DNA from 2 places in the Moritella sp. 36 genome. Region 2 is predicted to be linked to the other one. Evidence: predicted binding sites of a transcription regulator. Region 2 holds the regulator's gene; the other holds the start of a gene.
The links. Region 2 encodes ArgR, which controls arginine synthesis, uptake and breakdown. Its sites were predicted from a motif close to ANTGAATANNTATTCANT; they were not measured.

Region 1 (4,931 bases), 240 kb from region 2:
GGCAATTTCAACTTGTGCTTTAGCAATGATTGGACGAGCCATTGACGTACCTAAAAGATAAGTACCTTCGTAAACGGCACCAGTTTTAAGCGTTGGGTAAATATAATCAGCGACTAATTCATCCTTTAGATCTACGACATAACACTCAGATGCCCCCGAAGCCAATGCTTTAGCTTCAATACCCTCAAGTTCTTCAGCGCCCTGACCAACATCTGCAACAAACGCGATAATCTCACAATTATCATAATTTTCTTGTAACCAAGGTAAAATCACTGAAGTGTCTAAACCACCAGAATACGCTACTACTACTTTCTTAACTGTTTGTGTCATTTTTATTTTCCTTAATATGTTACTTCAGCAATGTCAGTAAAACTGCATTTTGGGCATGCATTCTATTTTCGGCTTGATCAAAGATCAGCGATTGTTCGCCATCCATCACTTCCGATGTTATCTCTAACTCGCGATGAGCCGGCTGACAATGCAATACATGTTTAATTCCTGTGCGTATCAGTAATTCTTTGTTTATCTGATACGGCATGTACTTTTCTTTTACTTGTTCCAGTGGTGTATCATCCCCCATTGAAACCCAAGTATCACCATAAATGACATCATAATCAACTATGTCATCAAGGTTATCTGTTACATTTATTTTACCACCGCCAATTTCAGCTAACTCCATGGCCTGCTTAACAATTTGCGCATCAGGACTACTGCCTCGTGGGCATACGGCTGTTACTTCAGCACCTAAGATAGCACCGGTTAGCATTAATGAATGCGTTACGTTATTACCTTCACCGATATAAGCTAGTTTTACTTTAGAAACATCTTCATAGTGTTCCGATATTGTTAAAAAATCAGCTAATGCCTGACAAGGGTGGTATAAGTCGCAAAGTGAATTAACAACAGGCACACTGCCATGTTCCACTAAGCCTTCTAATGTTTTGTGGCTCATGACACGAGCTACAATTGCATCAGCCCAACGAGAGATATTCGCCGCAAAGTCTTTTACTGTCTCACGTTCACCAATTGCACCATTTTGTGCATCAAGATAAACCGCGTGACCACCTAATTTATGAATGCCGATATCAAAGGTTACGCGTGTTCGTAGTGACTGCTTTTCATAAATGGTGACGATACTTTTACCCGCTAATGCTTGTGAGTACTCTGCCGGATTGGCTTTCACTGCTTTAGCCAGTGCTAATAAGTCAAGGATCTGTTGTTTACTTAAATCTTTAACTGATAATAAATTTTCCATGATCGAACTCCGTTAACTGATCAGTATTAGGTAGAAACTTTCGTTCCCTCTGCTTCACCATTTAATAATGCCACTAACCGATCGGGCACTTTCCAACTCGCTAATTTAATGTCGCGATTTAAAGATGCGGCCGCTTTTAATGCCGCTTTCACTTTTACTTCCATGCCGCCATGAATCACACCAGCCGTAATCAGTTTATCTGCATCGCTACTGTTCATCTCGGGAATTAACTGCATATCCGCATCTAAAATACCAGGCACATCAGATAACATAACTAAGTCAGCATCAAGCGTTTCACAAATGGCTGTTGCCGCTTGGTCTGCATTCACATTTAATAACTGTCCCTGAGCATCGATACCAATAGAGCTAATAATCGGTAAGAAACCACCACTGAGTAACGCCGTTAATAATGTTGGATCACCCGCTTCACATTTTCCGACGGCACCAAGCCCTGCTTTTGATTGTGTTACTGTTGAGATACCGCCATCAGCAAGACTTAAACCAACGACTTTCGCACCCGATTTCAAACCCTGTGCCATTAATACTTTATTTGCCGTACCAGCTAACGCACCGGTGATATAACCAATATCTGCAAATGGTGTAACACGTAAACCGTTCTTTTTCTCGCTAACGATATTCATCTTTGCTAATAGTTCATCAACAAAGCAGCCACCACCATGCACCAAAATAAGGGGACGTGACGATGTTGACTTATATTCACTTAATGCTGTGAACAGCTGTTCAAGCGCCGTTTCGTTTTCAAGTAATGCACCGCCAAGTTTTAATACTAATGGAGTTCTCACTGTTATATTCCTTATACTAATGACGTTGTCATCGCGAAACCAAAACGGATATTGATACACTGTATTGCTTGTGCCGCGGCACCTTTTAATAAGTTATCAATCGCAGAAACCACAATAAGGTCTTCTCCCTGTTGCTGCCACGCTAAATCACAGTAAGCGGTGTTCTCTACGGCTTTAATACTTGGCCAGCCACTTGGTAATACCCGCACCATAGGTTGATCTTGATATGCTTCTTGGTAAGCTGCGGTGACTTGTTCTGGTGTAACACCAACTGCAAGTTTGACGTTAATCGTTGCTAAGATCCCACGCTTAAAACAGCCTAAGTGGGGAGTGAAGATAACGTCATGTCCTAAATGAGTACTGATTTCAGGTTGATGACGATGATTGAATACACCGTAAGGTGCGTGGCTAACTTCGCAAAATGCTGAACCCAATGCCGCTTTCCGACCTGCGCCACTAACACCACTAACAGCATTAATAATTGGTTTTTGACCCGCAGCAATCAGCCCATGTTTAGCTAGCGGTTTTAATGCTGATAACGATGCGGTTGGATAACACCCCGGCACCGCAATTAAGTTTGCTTCTGCAATATCAGCACTCGCCCATTCAGCTAAACCATAAACAGCACTCTTTAATTCTTTATCGAAATTATGTTTAAAACCGTAATGATTTTCATAAAAAGCAGGGTCGTTCACTCTAAATGCACCGGATAAATCAAATACCACCGCATCCTGCGCTAAAAACTCAGCTGCGATATCATGGCTTACTTCATGTGCCGTTGCTAACACGACAATATCAACGTCATCGCAAATATTTTTTATGTTGCTAACCGCTAAAGGCTCAATAGTTTGGTCAACAACACCTAATAAATGACCGTATAATGAAGAAAATGATTTTCCTGCATCCAAACTGTGTTCTGAAACATACAATCTTGCTAATTCAAGTTCTGGATGTTTAGTAATGTAATGGGCTAGCTCAGCACCGGTATACCCGGTTGCACCGACTAAAATTGTTTTTAACATGTTTGACTTCCGTGTTTGCTAAATTGTAAAACGACAGGCAATTTGGCCCTTTCCAATTGCGCTTACTTGCGTAAATGAAGCAGCGCTAATGCATTTTAAATACTGTCTCGTCGAAACGATGAAAAACGATTCATTATCTAACCCATACGTTGTAGAGTAAGGATGATTAAAGAATAAAACAGATTACATTTTTATGCAACTTTATTGCATAAAAAAACAACCAGTCATTACAGGAACGTAAAATGCAACTACCTAAATTTACCGAACTTTATAAATCACTGATCCTAACACCGTCGATCAGTTCATTAGAAAAAGAGTTAGATATCAGTAATAAGCCTATTATTGACTTACTCGCAGGTTGGTTCACCGAACTTGGTTTTAGCATCAATATAACTAGCGTACCTGACACGAATGGTAAATTTAATCTAGTCGCGACTTATGGCCAAGGTGATGGCGGATTATTATTGGCAGGCCACACAGATACCGTGCCGTTTGATGACGGTTTATGGACTAAAGATCCATTTCAGTTAACTGAAAAAGACGATAAATGGTATGGCTTGGGTACGATTGATATGAAGGGCTTTTTCGCCTTTGTATTAGAAGCATGTAAAAACATTGATTTAACTAAATTAGATAAACCATTACGCATTCTTGCCACTGCCGATGAAGAGACCACCATGGCAGGAGCAAGAGCGATTGCGGCCGCACAAAGTTTCCGACCTGATTATGCCGTCATTGGTGAGCCAACTGGTATGGTGCCGGTATTTATGCACAAAGGTCATATGTCAGAAGCAATACGTATTACTGGACGCAGCGGTCACTCTTCTGATCCTGCTAATGGAATCAATGCCATTGAGATCATGCATCAAGTAACAGGACAGTTATTGCAGCTGCAACGTAAATTAAAAGAACAATACGCCTGCGATCATTTTGTTATTCCACAACCCACGCTTAATTTTGGTCATGTGCACGGTGGTGACAGCCCCAACCGCATCTGTGGCAGTTGTGAATTACACATCGACATGCGCCCTATTCCAGGCGTAAGCCCCGATGAACTGTTTATGCTACTTAACCAAGCATTACTACCAATCCAAAAGCAATGGCCTGGCGCTGTTGATGTTTATCATCTACATGAACCGATCCCAGCTTATGCATGCGATACTGATTCAACGTTGATTAAATTAGCTGAAAAACTCACAGGTGAAGCCGTTATACCTGTGAATTATTGTACCGAAGCACCGTTTATTCAACAACTTGGATGTGACACTATCGTCATGGGTCCAGGGAGTATTAATCAAGCCCATCAACCTGATGAATATTTAGATTTATCCGCAATTAAACCAACACAGGCGATTATCCAAAAACTGATTGAAGAAACATGTAAAAACTAACTAAAGAATTATCGTTTTGTAGTAAATTTACACCTGATATCACAATTAATCGTATTAATTACACGATTTAATTGACGAATGTCACTAAATATAGTTATTTTACATACATAACGATAATAGTTGTTGCCGTATTACATCACTGAATTGAAGGATTATGTATGTCAGATAAATATGCAGCGTTACGAAGTAATGTCGGCTTATTGGGCCAAGTACTAGGGAATACAATCAAGGATCATCTTGGAGAAGAGTTCTTAGATAAGATTGAAACCATTCGTCAACTAGCAAAATCATCCCGTGCAGGTAATGATAAAGACCGTGCACAATTACTCACCGTACTGCGTAGCCTCTCTGATGATGAGCTATTACCAGTAACGCGTGCGTTTAGTCAGTTCTTAAACCTGGCTAATATCGCTGAGCAGTTCCACACCACTTCACGTAATTGTGCAGATAACACTTGCGT
Region 2 (17,169 bases):
TCTCATCATCTTTGACCTAACAGGCTAGATGTAATGATTAACCAGCAACGAATTCTTCACCTAATGTGATGTTCGCTTTTAGTTCTTCTAGCATTGCATCGCGTGCGTTCGTTTCAAATTCGCTTAAGTCACCGTATGCTAATACTTCTTCAACGCCGTTCTTGCCTAGTAGTACAGGTTGTGCGAAGAATGTTGCGTGCTCAGAACCACCGTCAACATAAGTACATTCAACGATACCTTTTTCGCCTTGTAATGCGCGAACAAGAGAAAGACCGAAACGTGCAGCTGCTTGACCCATAGAAAGTGTCGCAGAACCGCCACCCGCTTTAGCTTCAACAACTTCAGTACCAGCGTTTTGAATACGTGGTGTTAGCGTCGCAATTTCTTCAGCTGTAAATTCAACGCCTTTAACTTGAGAAAGTAGCGGAAGAATAGTAACACCTGAGTGACCACCGATAACCGGTACTTCAACGTCAGCAAGTGAAATGCCTTTAAGCTCACTTACGAAAGTTTCAGAACGGATAACATCCAGCGTCGTAATACCGAATAGTTTACGCTTGTCGTAAACACCCGCTTGCTTAAGTACTTCAGCAGCGATTGGCACAGTTGTGTTAACTGGGTTAGTAATAATACCGATACATGCGTTTGGACATACTTCAGCACATTTAGCGGCTAAATTTTTGATAATGCCAGCATTGATATTGAATAGATCTGAACGGTCCATGCCTGGCTTACGAGCAACACCCGCAGAGATAAGTACCACGTCAGCACCAACAAGTGCATCTGTAGGATCTGTACCAGCAAAACCAGCAATAGTAACGTCTGTAGGGATATGGCTTAAATCAACAGCAACACCTGGAGTTACTGGTGCGATATCATAGAGTGATAGATCTGAACCAGCAGGTAGTTGAGTTTTCAAAAGTAGGGCTAAAGCTTGACCGATACCACCAGCAGCACCTAATACAGCGACTTTCATAGACGTCTCCATTATCTTAATTGTTTATGTAGAATACAATATTCACAAATTCCTTTAATCACAGCTACCTTACTGCAACATTGACTAAAAAACAATTAACAACACGAATATGCACGGTAAATAAATGAATTACGTATGGGTTTTAAGAGTTTCGCTTTCTATCATTAGCGATTCACTTTCAGGTGAAATAATACAATTTACTCACTGATATCGCTATCAATAACGATATCAGTGAGTAAGAAATTCAGAAATTAAGATTGGAACGCGAGGGCTTTTTTCTCTAACTGTTTAAAGATCAATACCAAGATACCATTCATGCCTAAGTAGATAATACCCGCAGCAGAAAAGGCCATTAATGCATCATAGGTTTGACCATTGATTTGATTGGCATAACCCATCACATCCATAATCGTAATCGAACTTGCTAATGATGTACCTTTGAGTACCAAAATCACTTCATTAGAATAAGACGGTAATACCCGGCGTATCGCATGTGGCACGATAACCGCCAGTGTCTGCCTGCGGTTCATGCCGAGGGCTTTACATGCATCCCATTCACCACGTGGTACCGATTCAATAGCACCTTTAAAGAGTAACGATGAATAGGCAGCCGTATTAAACGATAACGCAATAATGGCGCAGATTTTAGCCTGACGCAGGTAATCCCATAAGAAGCTGTCTTTGATCCACTCAAACTGTGATGGACCACTGTATACCAAAAATATTTGAATCAATAACGGGGTGCCGGTAAAGACCAAAATAATAGACCGTGATAATAAGTTTAATCCTGGGATCTTATTGATCATCGCCAGCGTTAACAACGCCGCTATCATAGACCCAAACAATAAGCTGTAAAAGGTAATTTCAAGGGTAGTACTCAAACCGTCAAATAATAACCAGAAGTGATCTAACGTCATTTTGCTACTCCAGCATCAAAACGGTTAATGTAACTATCAAGGTGCTTTAACAACCATTGACTAATCAAAGTGATAATCAGGTAAATCGCTGCTGCGGCCACCAAAAAGGTAAAAGGCTTATAAGTACTACCTGATAATAAATCAGCTTGTTTCATTAAGTCCGTCACACCAATCAAAGAGACTAACGCGGTATCTTTTAGCAGTACCATCCACTGATTGCCTAAACCCGGCAATGCTAAACGCCATGCTTGCGGTAAGGTAATACGCAGAAAACAACGCACAGGTCCCATACCAAGCGCTTGTGCAGCTTGTTGTTGACCTTTCGGTACCGATTGAATAGCCGCACGTAATGTTTGCGATGCATAAGACGCAAAAATTAGCGACAGTGCCACCACACCACTCCAGAACGGACTGATGTCATAAAACTCATCGGTTAATAGAAATAGGATATGCGTGCCACCGAAGAAAATGAAAAATACGATCAATATCTCAGGTAAACCACGTAATACAGTAACAAATAAGCTAATCGGCTTGGCAATAAGTGGGTTCTTTTGCATTTCTGCAACACAGAATAAAATAGCGAGAACCAAGCCAACCAACAATGATGTTAGCGCGAGGCCAAGGGTGATTTTTGTTGCATCCAATAATAATTGAAGCTGCAAAAGATCCATAAAAACTCCGGACGTAAAAACAAAAAATGCCCCTAAAAGGCACTTTAAAATAAATTATCTCGTTATCACAATAACGGGGCTATTATGCCCTAATATTGCAATGTAACTCAGGTCGAGATTAAACACTGTTATCTATTATTTAGCAAAGTATTTTGCGTAAATCTTATCGTAGATGCCGTTCGCTTTAATCGTTTGTAAACCTTTGTTCAATTTAGCTAATAATTCAGTATTACCTTTACGTACTGCGATAGCAAAACCAGCACCAAAGTATTTCGCATCAGTCACGGCTTTACCGACTGTTTCGTAGTTACCACCGCTGTGCTTCGTTAACCAATCGTGCGCCACTGCAGAGTCTGCAAATACACCATTGACACGACCATTTTTAAGGTCTAAAAATGCTTTTTGGTATGATGGGAAGTTAAGTAGCAATACCTTTTCATCTGCGTAAGTATCTATCATGTAAGCTTGGTGTGATGTACCATTTTGTACACCCACTGCTTTACCTGCTAAATCAGAAACAATATTATATTTGCCTTTTTCAGCCACTAGTACCGCTGAATTTTCATAATAGACATCAGAAAAATCAACTTGCTTTTGACGTGCAGGCGTTACGTCCATTGCTGCAATTGCCGCATCATAACGACGGAACTTTAGGCTTGGGATCAAACTATCAAATGACTGGTTAGCAAAACTACACTCCGCTTTTAATTCAGTACAAACTGCGCGGGCGATATCAATATCAAAACCTTGGAATTCGTTGTTTTCATCCATCATTTCAAACGGAGGATACGTCGCTTCAGTAACAAATTTTATTTGTTCTGCCGCTGTGACTTGTGCCGCAGCAGAAGTTAGAATTAATGCTGTGAGTAATTTTTTCATTTGGTACGACCTTATTCCTAATGTTTTAAATAATTTGTAAACTGTGGCGTTTGTGGTTGCTGAAAGTGCTCAGCCCCCCCAAATTCAACAATTTCACCGCTTTCAAGATAACAAACCTGACTAGCGACTTTACGCGCGAAGTCCACTTCGTGCGTAACAACAACCTGCGTAATACCTGTGATGGCTAATGATGTAATGATTTCAGCCACTTGATTAGTTACCTCTGGATCTAACGCCGCAGTCGGTTCATCAAATAACAATACTTCTGGTTTCATCATTAAAGCACGTGCAATCGCGACACGTTGCTGTTGACCACCTGATAAGGCCAATGGAAATACATCGGCTTTATCAGTTAGCTGTAATTGCTCAAGGATCTTCATGGCCTCTTTACGAGCGTGTTGTTTTGTTTGCTTTAAAATCTTAACGGGTGCTTCAATTAAGTTATCCATCACAGACATATGCGGCCATAGGTTGTATTGTTGAAATACCATGCCTACTTTCTGTCTCAACATCTGGCTACGTTTAGCTAATTGCTTATCATTAAGTTTACCTGAAAAATCAAATGTTTCACCAGCAATACTGATAGTGCCATTATCTGGCGTATCAAGTAAGTTAAGCACGCGCAATAGAGAACTCTTGCCAGCACCACTTGGACCAAGTAGCACTAAGGTCTCGCCTTTCGCACATTTAAGGTCGATGTTTTGTAATACATCAAGTTGACCCCAAGATTTACAGATGTTTTTTAGTTCGATGCTCATAATGATAACTGAATATAATTGCACTAGATGCGAATATAGTAACCGAATAAACTTCAATATCAACATAAATATTCACTTTAATTTGGTTTTTATGCACCGAAGCCACATTAACCAAATAAACTAGATAAAATATACCCTGCTGGTATCATATGCATAATTATTCAGTTCATCGCTAACCTGATCCATTTACTCATTGCATTAATAACTTAGTAGCAAACTTTATAAATGAACGATAAAATTAATGACGGTATCATTATATAACCACATTGATTTTAAGATTAGCAACTTGAATTATAGATGAATCAACTGACATGGTAACAAGTATGAGTGAAAAACAAGATCAGTTAGTAAAAGCATTTAAAGGATTATTAAAAGAAGAGCACCTGGGTTCACAAGGTGACATCGTTGATGCGCTTAAAGAACAAGGTTTTGACAGCGTGAACCAATCGAAAGTATCAAGAATGCTCAGTAAGTTTGGCGCAGTACGCACACGCAATGCCAAGGATGAAATGGTTTATTGCCTACCTGCGGAGTTAGGTGTCCCAACGATTAGCAGCCAGTTAAAAAGCTTAGTATTAGATATTTCCCATAATGAATGTCTTATTGTGATCCAAACAAGCCCTGGCTCGGCACAATTAATCGCTCGTTTATTAGATTCATTAGGGCGTACTGAAGGAATTTTGGGGACGATAGCAGGCGATGACACTATTTTCATTACCCCGACTAGCACCACTATTATTGCAGAAGTAGATAGTGCAGTAAAAGAGTTGTTTGAGTATCTGTAATAAGCGTATTAATGTTTGGCGCAGCGACGATTCGCACGCCAAACATTATTTTAGTTAATCACTTAATCTAGCTCAAATAATACTAAATCATGGCTTTCTACAGCCACATTAACCATATCACCAACAGTCATGGGCTGCTGCATGGATACAGATAATTCCAACTCGTTCTCAGTCAACATGCTTGTGGCTATACCAATCGTACAATGAGTCGTTATACCTAAAAATTGTTGTTGGGTGATCGTCGCAATTCCCTGCTCTGCGATAACTAATTTTAATTGTTGTGGTCTTAATGCTAACAGTTTTTGTTCACCAACCGCCGCTGTTAATTTTTGCTCACTGCTAATAACACCTAATACTGTATTTACACTGTACTCATCTACGACCACTGCATCTAAATAGTTAACCTTACCTAAGAAGTCCGCGACAAAGCGTGTCGCAGGTTGGTTATATAGCTCACTTGGTGTCCCTAGCTGCTCAATCTTGCCTTGATTAAAAACCGCTAAACGATCAGCAAAAGCAAACGCTTCTTCTTTACTGTGAGTAACAAAAATAGCGCTCATGTTGTAGGATTTAAGCAAACCTCGCATCTCTTCAATTAAATGATGACGAACCTGGCTATCAATATTAGAAAAAGGTTCGTCCAATAATAACAACTCTGGCGAACTTGCTAACGCCCGGGCAATTGCAACGCGTTGTTGCTGACCACCCGATAGCTGGTGCGGATAACGATCGGAGAATTCACTTAAGTTAACGAGATTAAGCATATAATCCAGTTTCTCTTGTTGTTTAGTTTTACTCTGTTTATGCAAACTAAACAGCACATTGTCAGTCACTGTCAAATGTGGAAATAAAGCGTAATCCTGAAAGATCATACCGACATTACGCTTTTCTGGTGCCAGATTAAATCGGCCATTATCAACGACATTACCGTTAATTTCGATGCGACCTTGCGTGGGTGGTAATAAGCCCGCGATCAATTTTAACGTCGTCGTTTTACCACAACCACTTGGGCCTAATAAACACAGAATTTCGTTTTTACCTAAACTCAGATCAAGCCCCATTAAAATATCGACGCCAGCATAACTACAATGCAGATCAGAAATACGTAAAGCAGGTGAAGAAGATAGTGTCATCAGTGCTGTTGCTCCAAAGAACGGTTCAAGAAAATAAGCGGAATTAATCCAACTAACACAATCACAATGGCCGCTAATGCAGCCTGCTCTAACATTTCATCAGAAGCAAACTGAAATACGTAAGTCGCTAGCGTTTCATAGTTAAATGGACGTAATAACAAAGCCGTTGGCAACTCTTTCATTGATTCAATGAAGACTAACAAAAATGCTGCCAATACACCTTTCCGGATCAAGGGAATATGAATTTTACGGATCATACTATGTGGGCGGTGTCCCAGCGTGCGCGTGACCATATCTAGTGACGGCGATATTTTATCAATACTGCTTTCAATAGAACCCACCGCGATCGCTGAAAAACGAATAAGATAAGCAAAGATAAGCGCAAAACTAGTGCCAGTAAAGACCAGACCCGGTGTCCAGTCCCACAACAATTCAGTCATATCATTTAATAAAAAGTCGGCCGACGTTAACGGAATAATAATACCAATAGCTAATACAGTACCGGGTAATGCATAACCCATGGTGCTGATGCGTGCAGGAATAGTCGCATATTTAGAACCGACTAAACGACGGTATAAACCCAATAATATTGAACAAAGAACCGCTAAACCAGCTACGATAACCGCAAGAATTAAGCTGTTTGCACTGTATTGAAAGAACTCCTCAGTCCAAGATTCAGCAAAGTAATGCCATGCATAATTAACTAATACCGTAAACGGTAATAAGAAACCAGCAAACACCAACAACCAGCACCAAACCATCGCCAACAACTTGGCACAGCCCGTTAACTGATAACGCACCTCTTGCTCATGCAGCATGCTTTTTTGAAATACTTGTTGTTTACGACGTGCAAAACGCTCTAAACCGACAAACAATAAGATCACCGATAACGTCATCACCGATAATTGTGCGGCAGCCGTTAAACTACCGTGACCAATCCAAGTATCATAAACCGCAGTGGTTAACGTATTTACCGCGAAATAATTCACCGTAGCAAAATCAGCAACAGTCTCCATCGCGATCAGCGATAAACCAACAGCAATTGCAGGACGCGCAAGGGGTAATGACACACGAATACAGCTCGATAGTGCTGAACTGCCGAGTACACGGCTTGCTTGGATAAGGCTAGTTGACTGCTCCAAAAATGAAGTTCGCGCTAATAAATAGAGATAAGGGTATAGTACCAGCGCTAATACAGTGGCAGCTCCGGGTATCGTTCGAATATCAAAGAACCAATAATCACTGGCACTCTGCCAGTCAAACACAGCGCGTAAGGCAATTTGTACCGGACCTGCATAATCAAACATATCAGTATAAATATAGGCCACAATATAAGCAGGCATAGCCATCGGTAACATCAATGCCCATTGTAAAATTTTACGTCCAGGAAAATTACACATGGCGATCAGCCAAGCAGCTGGTAAGGCAATAATACTACTGATTAAACAAACGAGAAAAACAAGGATGAAGGTATTTTGAACGTAGTCGAGAAGAACTGTATCTACAAGGTGTTGAAAAACATCTGCACTGGGGCCAATTGCCTGATAAAACAACGCGGCAATAGGTAGCGCTAACATAATCGCAATAAACCAACTACTAGAATGCCAAGAAAAGGCTAACTTATGATTCATGAACGGAAAAATAACTCCTGTTTAGATACGCGAAAAGGCTGGTCAGTTACTAAGTAACTATACCAACCTTTAAATCAGTCCGTTAACAGCCTATTCAGGCCGTAACATTAACTGTTAACCCCATGTAATATAGGGTCTATACGCTATTTTACAAGTCGAATTTAACTTCATCAAGTAGTCTTAGTGCAGCTTTACGATGTTTTGCAATCTCTGCTACAGGCATGTAGTCAGCATTGAACTCACCCCAAGATGAAACTAGTTCAGATGCTTTGGTGCCCGCTTTAACTGGATACTCCATGTTCACTTCAGCATACATTTGTTGTGCTTTTGCACCAGATAGGTATTCCATCAGTTTAACCGCGTTACCTTTATTCGGTGCGTATTTAGCTAATACCATACCAGAAACGTTTACGTGCGCGCCGTGGTTTTTTTGGTTAGGGAAGTTAATGTTAACAGATTCAGCCCAAGCAACTTGTTTTGGATCTTTCAACATTTTGCCTAAGTAGTAGCTATTACCAAGAGCAACGGTACAAACGCCTTCTTTAATCGCTTTAACTTGTGCACGGTCGTTACCTTGTGGTTTACGTGCAAGGTTAGCTTTAACACCTTCTAACCATACTTTTGCTTCAGCTTCACCGTGATGTGAGATCATCGATGAGATAAGTGCTACGTTGTATGGGTGTTTACCTGAACGAGTACAGATTTGACCTTTATATTTAGGGTCTGCAAGTTCTTCATAAGTGATGTTAGCAACGTCACCATAGGCTTCACGTGAAGTATAAATATTACGTACACGTGTCGTTAGTGCAAACCATTCGCCATCAGGATCACGGTATTGCGCAGGAATGTTATCTTTTAATACGTCGCTTGATACAGACTGAGTAACACCGCTCTCAACAGCTTCAACTAAACGGCTGATATCAGTTGTTAGTAATAAGTCGGCTTTTGATAAACGACCTTCACGTTTCATTCTATCTGCAAGTCCTTTCTTCGCAAATACAATGTTCACCTTCACACCAGTATCTTTAGTGTATTGTTCAAGGATCGGATTAAGCAAATTAGCTTGGCGATTTGAATAAATATTAACTTCTTCACCAGCAAAAGCAGTAGCGCTCATTAGTGACGTTGTTAATGCCAAAGCAGATAAACCAAATATTCCCTTTTTCATCCTTACCTCTAAATACGAATTGTTTACATTATGAATGGAGTCTATAAGAATATAAAAAGATTCACAAGTGTAAATGATAATAACTCTCAAAAAGAGGTAGGGGATACATGGCTGCAAGGACTGCAACCATGTTGTGGTTCGTAATAAGGATTCACTTATATGTTAATCACGGCCTAGCTATCGCTGAGCATGTCACCTTTATCTTCTAACCAAGTACGGCGATCCGCAGAACGTTTTTTGGCAAGCAGCATATCCATCATCGCCAGTGTTTCATCTGCGTTATCAATCGTTAAACGGACCAAACGACGAGTATTAGGGTCCATAGTGGTTTCCCGCAATTGTAGCGGATTCATTTCACCCAGTCCTTTAAAGCGTTGTACGTTGATTTTACCGCGTTTCTTCTCGGCTTCAATACGGTCGATGATGCCATTTTTCTCGGATTCATCTAATGCATAAAAGACTTCTTTACCAATATCGATACGATATAACGGCGGCATTGCGACAAACGCATGCCCGGCTTCAACCATAGCTCTAAAGTGTTTATAGAACAAAGCGCATAGTAGAGTCGCAATGTGTAGACCATCGGAATCGGCATCGGCTAAGATGCAGATTTTTCCATAGCGTAAACCAGAAATATCATCCGAGTCGGGGTCAATACCCAGCGCCACCGAAATATCATGCACCTCTTGTGAAGCCAATACTTGCGCAGAATCGACTTCCCACGTATTTAAGATTTTACCACGCAATGGCATTACCGCTTGGAATTCACGATCTCGGGCTTGTTTCGCAGAACCACCAGCAGAGTCACCTTCCACTAAGAATAGTTCAGAGCGCATAGGGTCTTGACCCGAACAATCGGTTAATTTACCCGGTAATGCAGGTCCACTGGTCACGCGCTTACGCGCCACTTTCTTACTGGCTTTTAAACGCTTCTGGGCATTATTAATACATAAATCAGCCAATAATTCAGCCAGGTCGGTATTTGAGTTTAACCATAATGAAAACGAATCTTTAACCACACCAGAAACAAATGCAGCACACTGACGTGATGACAAACGTTCTTTGGTTTGTCCCGCAAATTGTGGGTCTTGCATTTTAACCGACAAGATATAAGAGCAACGATCCCAAATATCATCAGGCGTTAACTTCACCCCACGTGGCAATAAGTTACGGAATTCACAGAACTCACGCATGGCATCGAGTAAACCTTGGCGTAAACCATTCACGTGGGTACCGCCAAGCGCAGTTGGAATCAAGTTAACATAACTTTCGGTAACCGATTCACCACCTTCAGGTAGCCAAATAACCGCCCAATCAGCCGCTTCATTATTGGCAGAAAAACTGCCGACAAACGGCACTTCGGGTAATGTTGCCCATCCCTGTAACGATTCCATTAAATAGTCTTGCAGGCCTTTTTCGAAGCACCATACATGTTTTTCTTTATTTACTTTATCGTCAAATTTAATGTTTAAACCGGGACACAATACCGCTTTCGCACGTAAGTTATGCATCAAACGCTTAGACGAAAAATTACCCGAATCAAAATAACTCGCATCTGGCCAGAAATGTACTTTAGTACCGGTATTACGGATACCAATGGTGCCAATCACTTCGAGTTCAGACACTTTATCGCCATGCTCAAACGCGATTTGATAAATTTGGCCACCACGTCTAATGGTAATTTCTACACGTTTAGACAACGCATTTACAACCGAAATACCAACGCCGTGTAGACCACCAGAAAATTGATAGCTATCGTTCGAAAATTTACCACCGGCATGTAACTTAGATAAAATCAGTTCAACACCACTTACACCTTCCACTGGGTGAATATCCACTGGCATACCACGACCGTCATCACTCACTTCTAGCGACTGGTCGGCATGTAAAGTAACCGTAATGTTCTGGGCATAACCCGCTAACGCTTCATCGACACTATTATCGATAACTTCTTGGCCAAGGTGATTAGGACGTACAGTATCAGTATACATTCCGGGTCTGCGACGTACTGGTTCGAGACCATTTAGGACTTCAATCGAGCCCGCATTATATTCTTGTGTCATGAGTTTCTTTTGTGCTGTTCGTTACATCGGTTTGAATGCAAGAAAGGTTAAAATATCGCTAAGATAGCGTTCAAATCCAATAAAAGCATGATCGCCACCCTGCTCTACCGTCAATCTCGCCATTTCGTATTTTGTTGTTGCTTGGTTATAGTCTAACACTTCATCATCGGTCTGTAATAGTGCCCAGATAGTTTCTGGGTGAACTAATGCCAGACAATCCAGTGCCCGTAGCTCATCAATGTGTTGCTCAGCTAAATTAAATTTAACTTGGGTATAAGGGTTCGTATTTTCCCCTAAATAGTCCACCAGCAATTCATAAGGCTTTACGGCGGGATTAATAATCACCGCTGGGCAATTAAATTGTTGGTTCACTTTAGTCGCATAATACCCGCCGAGTGAACTGCCGACTACCCCAAGCTGATGCATTGGGTAACGTGCAATAAGTTGTTCTATCTGTAGCCAAGCGTCTTGAGGATAAGGTGAAAGATTCGGTATTTCAATTGTAATATCAGGGTGGTGCAATGCAAGATAGTCTGCCATTTGCTGTGCTTTAACCGATTTTGGTGAACTATTAAAACCGTGCAAATAGAGTAGTAGCGTGGAAGCCATTTGTTCATTTACCTCTAGCAGTATTGTTAGTAACCTTTAGACTCTAGATCGGGATTAAAATCATGATTAGACAAACGCCAAACCTGACTGTTAATAGTACCATCACTGTGTAGTTGTAAATAACGCCAGCCAGGCGCTCGCCCATCAAGAGTAAATTCATCACAATGTGGTTTAAATTGGAAACAAGTCGACGGAGACGCCATAAAGTGAATACCATCATAAGTCTGGTCTAACTGCTGGTGCACATGACCAAATAACACATGCCGTGCTTTAGGGTGTTTTGCTAACACCGCTAAAAACGCCTCTGGATTACGCAAAATATGCTGATCTAACCATTTACAACCCACAGGATAAGTATTGTGATGTAATACCACCAATGCATATTTATCAGGATGTAAGCTCAGTCGCTCGTCAAGTAATTCAAGTTGTTCAGGCGATAAATAACCCGACGGAGAACCCGTTAATTGTGAATCTAATAAAATAATCTGCCAATCACCAACAACTTTATATTTATCCGACAGGACACCTTCAGATTTTAATGCACCGGCCATGAGTGGAATATTGTCATGATTACCAGGTAACCAATAACAAGGTTTATCTAAACGTTTAATATGCTGAGCAAAGTATTGATAAGAAGCTATGCTGTTATCTTGGGAAATATCGCCCGTGGCAAGCACAGCATCAAACGGTTGTTGATTCTGCAAAATAGCATCGATAACATGGCTAAAGCTCTGCTGTGTTTTAACGCCAAGAAGATCCTTCTCAGCCGTTGCAAACAAATGAGTATCCGTCACTTGTAATAAATTAATGACGTTATGCTTTGCTGTTAATTTAGAAATGTCCGCGCCCACAATAATCTTTAACCCTTGTCCTTTATCTGTTATTTGTTGCCTAGTAATGTCGAATAATAACTACACTGACTTGTAACCACATATCAGCGAGTCAGATTGAAAGATCCTTAAGACTATTAAAGAATACCTAATAGGACTTAATAAATCTGCTGTCCAGCACACACTTCCACGATTTCGGATACGAAACCGGTAACATCATGAGAGATTCAAACAACTTAGCCTAAAGGGTATAAAGCATTGTAGCCCTAGAGCCAAGACTTTTGCAATGTTTCAAAATTCAATTGTAACCACTGGATACCAATAATCGTCGTCGCGTTATTTATTCGCCCTGTTTGCACCATATTATAAGCAGTTTCTCGGCTCACCACGTGCACTCGAATATCTTCACCTTCGCACGCTAAACCATGAACGCCTTCAGCAGTACTGCTATCGACCTCGCCCACATATAGATCTATCGCCTCACTGGTGCCACCAGGACTGGCGAAGAACTGCATAATAAAATCACAACGGCCAACGGTTAAACCCGCTTCTTCTTCGGCTTCGCGTTTAACCACCTCTGCAGAGTCTTCACCTTGTTTATCTATCATACCAGCCACTAACTCCAGTAACCAAGGTTGCGTGCTGGATTCAATCGCAGGGATTCGAATCTGTTCTATTAATACCACTTCATCGCTCACCGCATCATAAGGTATGACTGCAGCAGCGTTACCACGTTCAAAAACTTCTCGCGTAATTTCACCACTCCAATCACCCGAAAACAACCTATGTTTAAAGGTATAGGTGTTTATTTTAAAAAAACCGTTAAAAACCTGCTGCTTGTTTATAATCTCAATATCCGTAACATCATACTCGGATTTTATTTCTAACTTTCGACTTTTCATTTACATATCCTAAAATATACTGATAATGACAAGTTACGGTGAATACCATGTTGGCAACTAGGGTTTAGGCACGATACCTAGTAAATATACTAATAATACCATATCGGCATTGATTCAACGTTTAAAACTCGAGCTTCGAGATAACACCTAGTATAAAATTAAAAAACATCCGATTAATCTAGCTATCTCTATTTGGATAATTATTAGTTTGACTAAGCAGTTATCATTATTTATTGTTATGCGAGTTCATAACGGCAACTATTTACACTAAGGTAACCACCAATGAAGTTTAATAAGATTCTTCTAGCCTGCGGTCTGGCATTTTTTGCAAACTCAGCAAGTGCAGATAATTTACAACAAATATTTGAACAAGCCCTGACCAAAGATCCACTATATTTAGAAGCGCAAGCAAATCGCGATGCAGCACTAGAAAGAATTACTGAACAAGAAGCAGCAAACTTACCACAAATTGGTTTAAATGCTGACCTTGGTTACACAATGACAAGCGATTATCGAACTAATACAACCTCTAATGGTAACGCGTTAACGAGTACGGTTGGTCTTCGTTTGACCCAGTCATTATATGAAGAAAGTAATTTCATTAATGTTAGTCAAGCCGCTAAACAAGCAGAGCAAAGTGAACTTGCCGTTCAAGCTGAGCTGCAAAGTCTTATCTTGCGCGTATCGAATGCTTACTTTAATGTATTAAGAGCCAACGATACCTTAGAATTTTCTAACCGTAATAAAGACGCGGTAGAACGTCAACTAGAACAAACGACCCAACGTTACAATGTGGGTCTAACCGACAAAACTGACGTATTAGAAGCACAATCAAGCTTCGATTTATCAGTAGCAGAAGTAATTAACGCTGAAAATACTCTCGCCAACAGCTACGAGTCATTAACCGAAATAACCGGTTTAACGCATACTAATATTTCACCACTGAATACTGCGCGTTTTAGCCCAACAGCACCAAATGGCCAGCGTGATAATTGGTTAGATACTGCCAACAACCAAAATTTATCAATCCAGATCCAACGTATTGCTAAGCAAATTGCAGAAGGTAATGTCGATCTAGCGAACTCTGCAGATAACATGTCATTGAACTTAGTCGCAAATGCCGGTTCTAAATATACGGATTATGGTAATGATAATAACAGTGGAACAGACGCTGAAAATATCGTTTCATCAGGTAATGTGGGCATCGAATTTAGCATGCCGCTATACACAGGTGGCGCTGTAACTTCAACAGAAAAACAAGCCGTTTATAAAGTAACAGCCAGCCAAGAACAATTAACTAAAGCAAGCCGTGAAGTTCAAACCAAAATTCGAACTTATTATAACAACGTGACGGCCGCGTTAAGTTCTATCAAGGCCTATGAGCAAACGGTTAAATCATCTGAAAGTGCATTAGAAGCAACTCAAGCAGGCTTTGGGGTAGGTACACGTACGATTATTGACGTGTTAAATGCAACTAAAGGTTTATATCAATCGAAGCAATCATTATCCGGATCACGTTATAACTACATCATTAGTATGTTACAGTTAAAACAAGCCGCTGGAACCTTGAACGCTGAAGATGTGAATTTAGTTAATGCTGGGTTAAAAGCAAAATACTAAATTAGAATGTAATACAGAATAATAAGGCGACCCACCAGAGTCGTCTTTTTTATATCTAAAATCGCATATGCCAGCTCAATATGCATCTATTAACATTTAATTATCAATCACTTATAAATGCAAATAGAGTTAACTCGTATTAATGAGAATTTTTCATGACAGATAAAATTAAAACCGATAAGCCGATAGTCACCAAAGAAAACACGAAATTCAAACTCAGTTTTTTACATCCTAAACACTGGCCATTATTGTTCGCAGCTACTTTTTTATGGCTTATTTCTTTATTACCGAATAAGGCGCAAAGTATATTTGGTCGTGCTTTAGGCCATTTGGTTGCAAAAATATTACCCCGTCGTTTAAAAATAGCACAACAAAATCTAGCCTTAAGTTTCCCAGAAAAATCTGACAGCGAAATTAAAGTCCTAGCAAAAGAGAATTTTAAATATACTGGTTTAGCGGTTGTTGATACTGCCAATGCTTGGTTCTGGCCAGATTGGCGTATTAAGCAGAATATGGTTGTCGAAGGTCAGGAGCACATAGATCAAGCAAAGGCTGACGGTAACGGTATGCTAATACTCGGAGGTCACTTTTTATCACTGGAAATGTCGGCACGTATTTTTGGTTTATTACGACCAACCTATGCAATCTATCGCCCGAATAAAAACCCATTGATGGAATACTTACAATGCCGTGGTCGCACACTCTCAAATAAAGGTTTGCTTGACCGCCGAGATATCAAAGGCATGTTACGTGTACTCGATGAAGGTGAGCCATTATGGTATGCGCCGGATCATGATTATGGTCCTCGTCGAAGCGTATTTGTACCATTTTTTGCGGTTGAAAAAGCCTGCACCATTACTGGCACCACGCTTTTCGCCTCAGGTAATAATACGAAAACCTACCCTGCGTCTTCTAGTCGCTTTCCAGATGGTCGTTATAAGTTAACCATTCGCGCATCATTAGAGAACTTCCCAACGGGCGACGAAGTTAAAGATGCCACGATCTGCAATAAAGAATGTGAAAAATCTATTTTAGAGCAAGTGCCACAATACATGTGGCTGCATCGTCGCTTTAAAACGCGTCCGGAAGGTGAGCCGAGCTTGTATAAATAATTGGTTACATAACAAAATAAACAAATAAAATCCTATTGATAAAACACTGTAATATAAGTATCAATAGGATTTTTTATTTAACTACAGTGCAAACAACTGTTGCCAGTAATCAGTAACAACTTTACGTTGTACAACAAATTCACTATTCGCAACAACACCTTTCTTGCCTAATAAATTAAGTCGATGGATTTCATCACGCATTTGGCAATAGCTTGCGGTTAAGCTAGTTCCCAACTCCTCAGTAATGAGTCCTTCAGATACGCAACGACTAATAATACGGACATTATCAGGCCAGAGTTGGATTTTCGGCATCTGCGCAGCATAATTCAATACAATATACTGCATCATGAATTCGATATCGGTAATGCCGCCCTCTGACTGCTTTATATCAAACTGATCAGCATTGGTTTTTAACAAATGCTCACGCATTTTCAAACGCATTTCGACCACTTGTTTTTTCAGTTCTGTGGTATCACGAGGTTTGGCTATAATACTACGTTTAACCTCAGTGAAACGACTTTGAATCAACTTATCGCCATAGACGATACGGGTACGCACTAACGATTGATGCTCCCAGGTCCACGCTTCTTTACATTGATAATCCAAGAATCGAGATACCGGACAAGCAAGTACTCCAGAGCTACCCGATGGGCGTAAACGCATATCTACGTCATACAAAATGCCAGTGTTAGTACGCGTACTAAAGATATGAATAATACGTTGTGCTAATCGTAAATAAAATTGACGGCTATCGATCTCTTTTGCACCGTTGGTCACGCCTGCGGCTTCACAATTATGAATAAACACCAGATCTAAGTCCGAACCATAACCTAACTCGATACCACCAAGCTTGCCATAGGCGACAACAGCAAACCCTTTTTCACCGCTTTCAACCACATTGTGGGGAACGCCATGTTTCTCTTCTAATTGTTGCCAAGCTAGATTGACCACATTATCAATCACGGCCTCCGCCAACCATGTTAGATGGTCACTCACCTTCATTAAAGCTAACTCACCACCAATATCCGCAGCCGCAATACGTAACAATTGAGTCTGTTTATATTGGCGTAGCGCTTCTAATTGCTGTTCGTGATCTTCTTCAGGAATACGCAGCA

Region 1: argC (N-acetyl-gamma-glutamyl-phosphate reductase) is a predicted target of ArgR. The motif match lies at 3,263-3,280, and genes of this name have one in related genera.

What each region holds. Positions count from the first base shown of each region.
Region 1 is NZ_CP056120.1:148,594-153,524, reverse strand. Features, by position in the region: gene HWV03_RS00655 (argininosuccinate synthase) at 1-330, opposite strand, end outside; gene HWV03_RS00650 (ornithine carbamoyltransferase) at 350-1,255, opposite strand; gene argB (acetylglutamate kinase) at 1,282-2,058, opposite strand; gene argC (N-acetyl-gamma-glutamyl-phosphate reductase) at 2,070-3,080, opposite strand; gene argE (acetylornithine deacetylase) at 3,323-4,471, shown strand; gene ppc (phosphoenolpyruvate carboxylase) at 4,630-4,931, shown strand, end outside.
Region 2 is NZ_CP056120.1:379,971-397,139, reverse strand. Features, by position in the region: gene mdh (malate dehydrogenase) at 38-976, opposite strand; gene artM (arginine ABC transporter permease ArtM) at 1,228-1,893, opposite strand; gene artQ (arginine ABC transporter permease ArtQ) at 1,890-2,564, opposite strand; gene HWV03_RS01830 (transporter substrate-binding domain-containing protein) at 2,700-3,443, opposite strand; gene artP (arginine ABC transporter ATP-binding protein ArtP) at 3,461-4,201, opposite strand; gene argR (transcriptional regulator ArgR) at 4,525-4,986, shown strand; gene HWV03_RS01815 (ABC transporter ATP-binding protein) at 5,049-6,119, opposite strand; gene HWV03_RS01810 (ABC transporter permease) at 6,119-7,750, opposite strand; gene HWV03_RS01805 (Fe(3+) ABC transporter substrate-binding protein) at 7,899-8,918, opposite strand; gene parE (DNA topoisomerase IV subunit B) at 9,092-10,981, opposite strand; gene yqiA (esterase YqiA) at 11,003-11,590, opposite strand; gene cpdA (3',5'-cyclic-AMP phosphodiesterase) at 11,617-12,441, opposite strand; gene nudF (ADP-ribose diphosphatase) at 12,687-13,322, opposite strand; gene HWV03_RS01780 (TolC family outer membrane protein) at 13,605-14,942, shown strand; gene lpxL (LpxL/LpxP family Kdo(2)-lipid IV(A) lauroyl/palmitoleoyl acyltransferase) at 15,098-16,054, shown strand; gene glnE (bifunctional [glutamate--ammonia ligase]-adenylyl-L-tyrosine phosphorylase/[glutamate--ammonia-ligase] adenylyltransferase) at 16,136-17,169, opposite strand, start outside.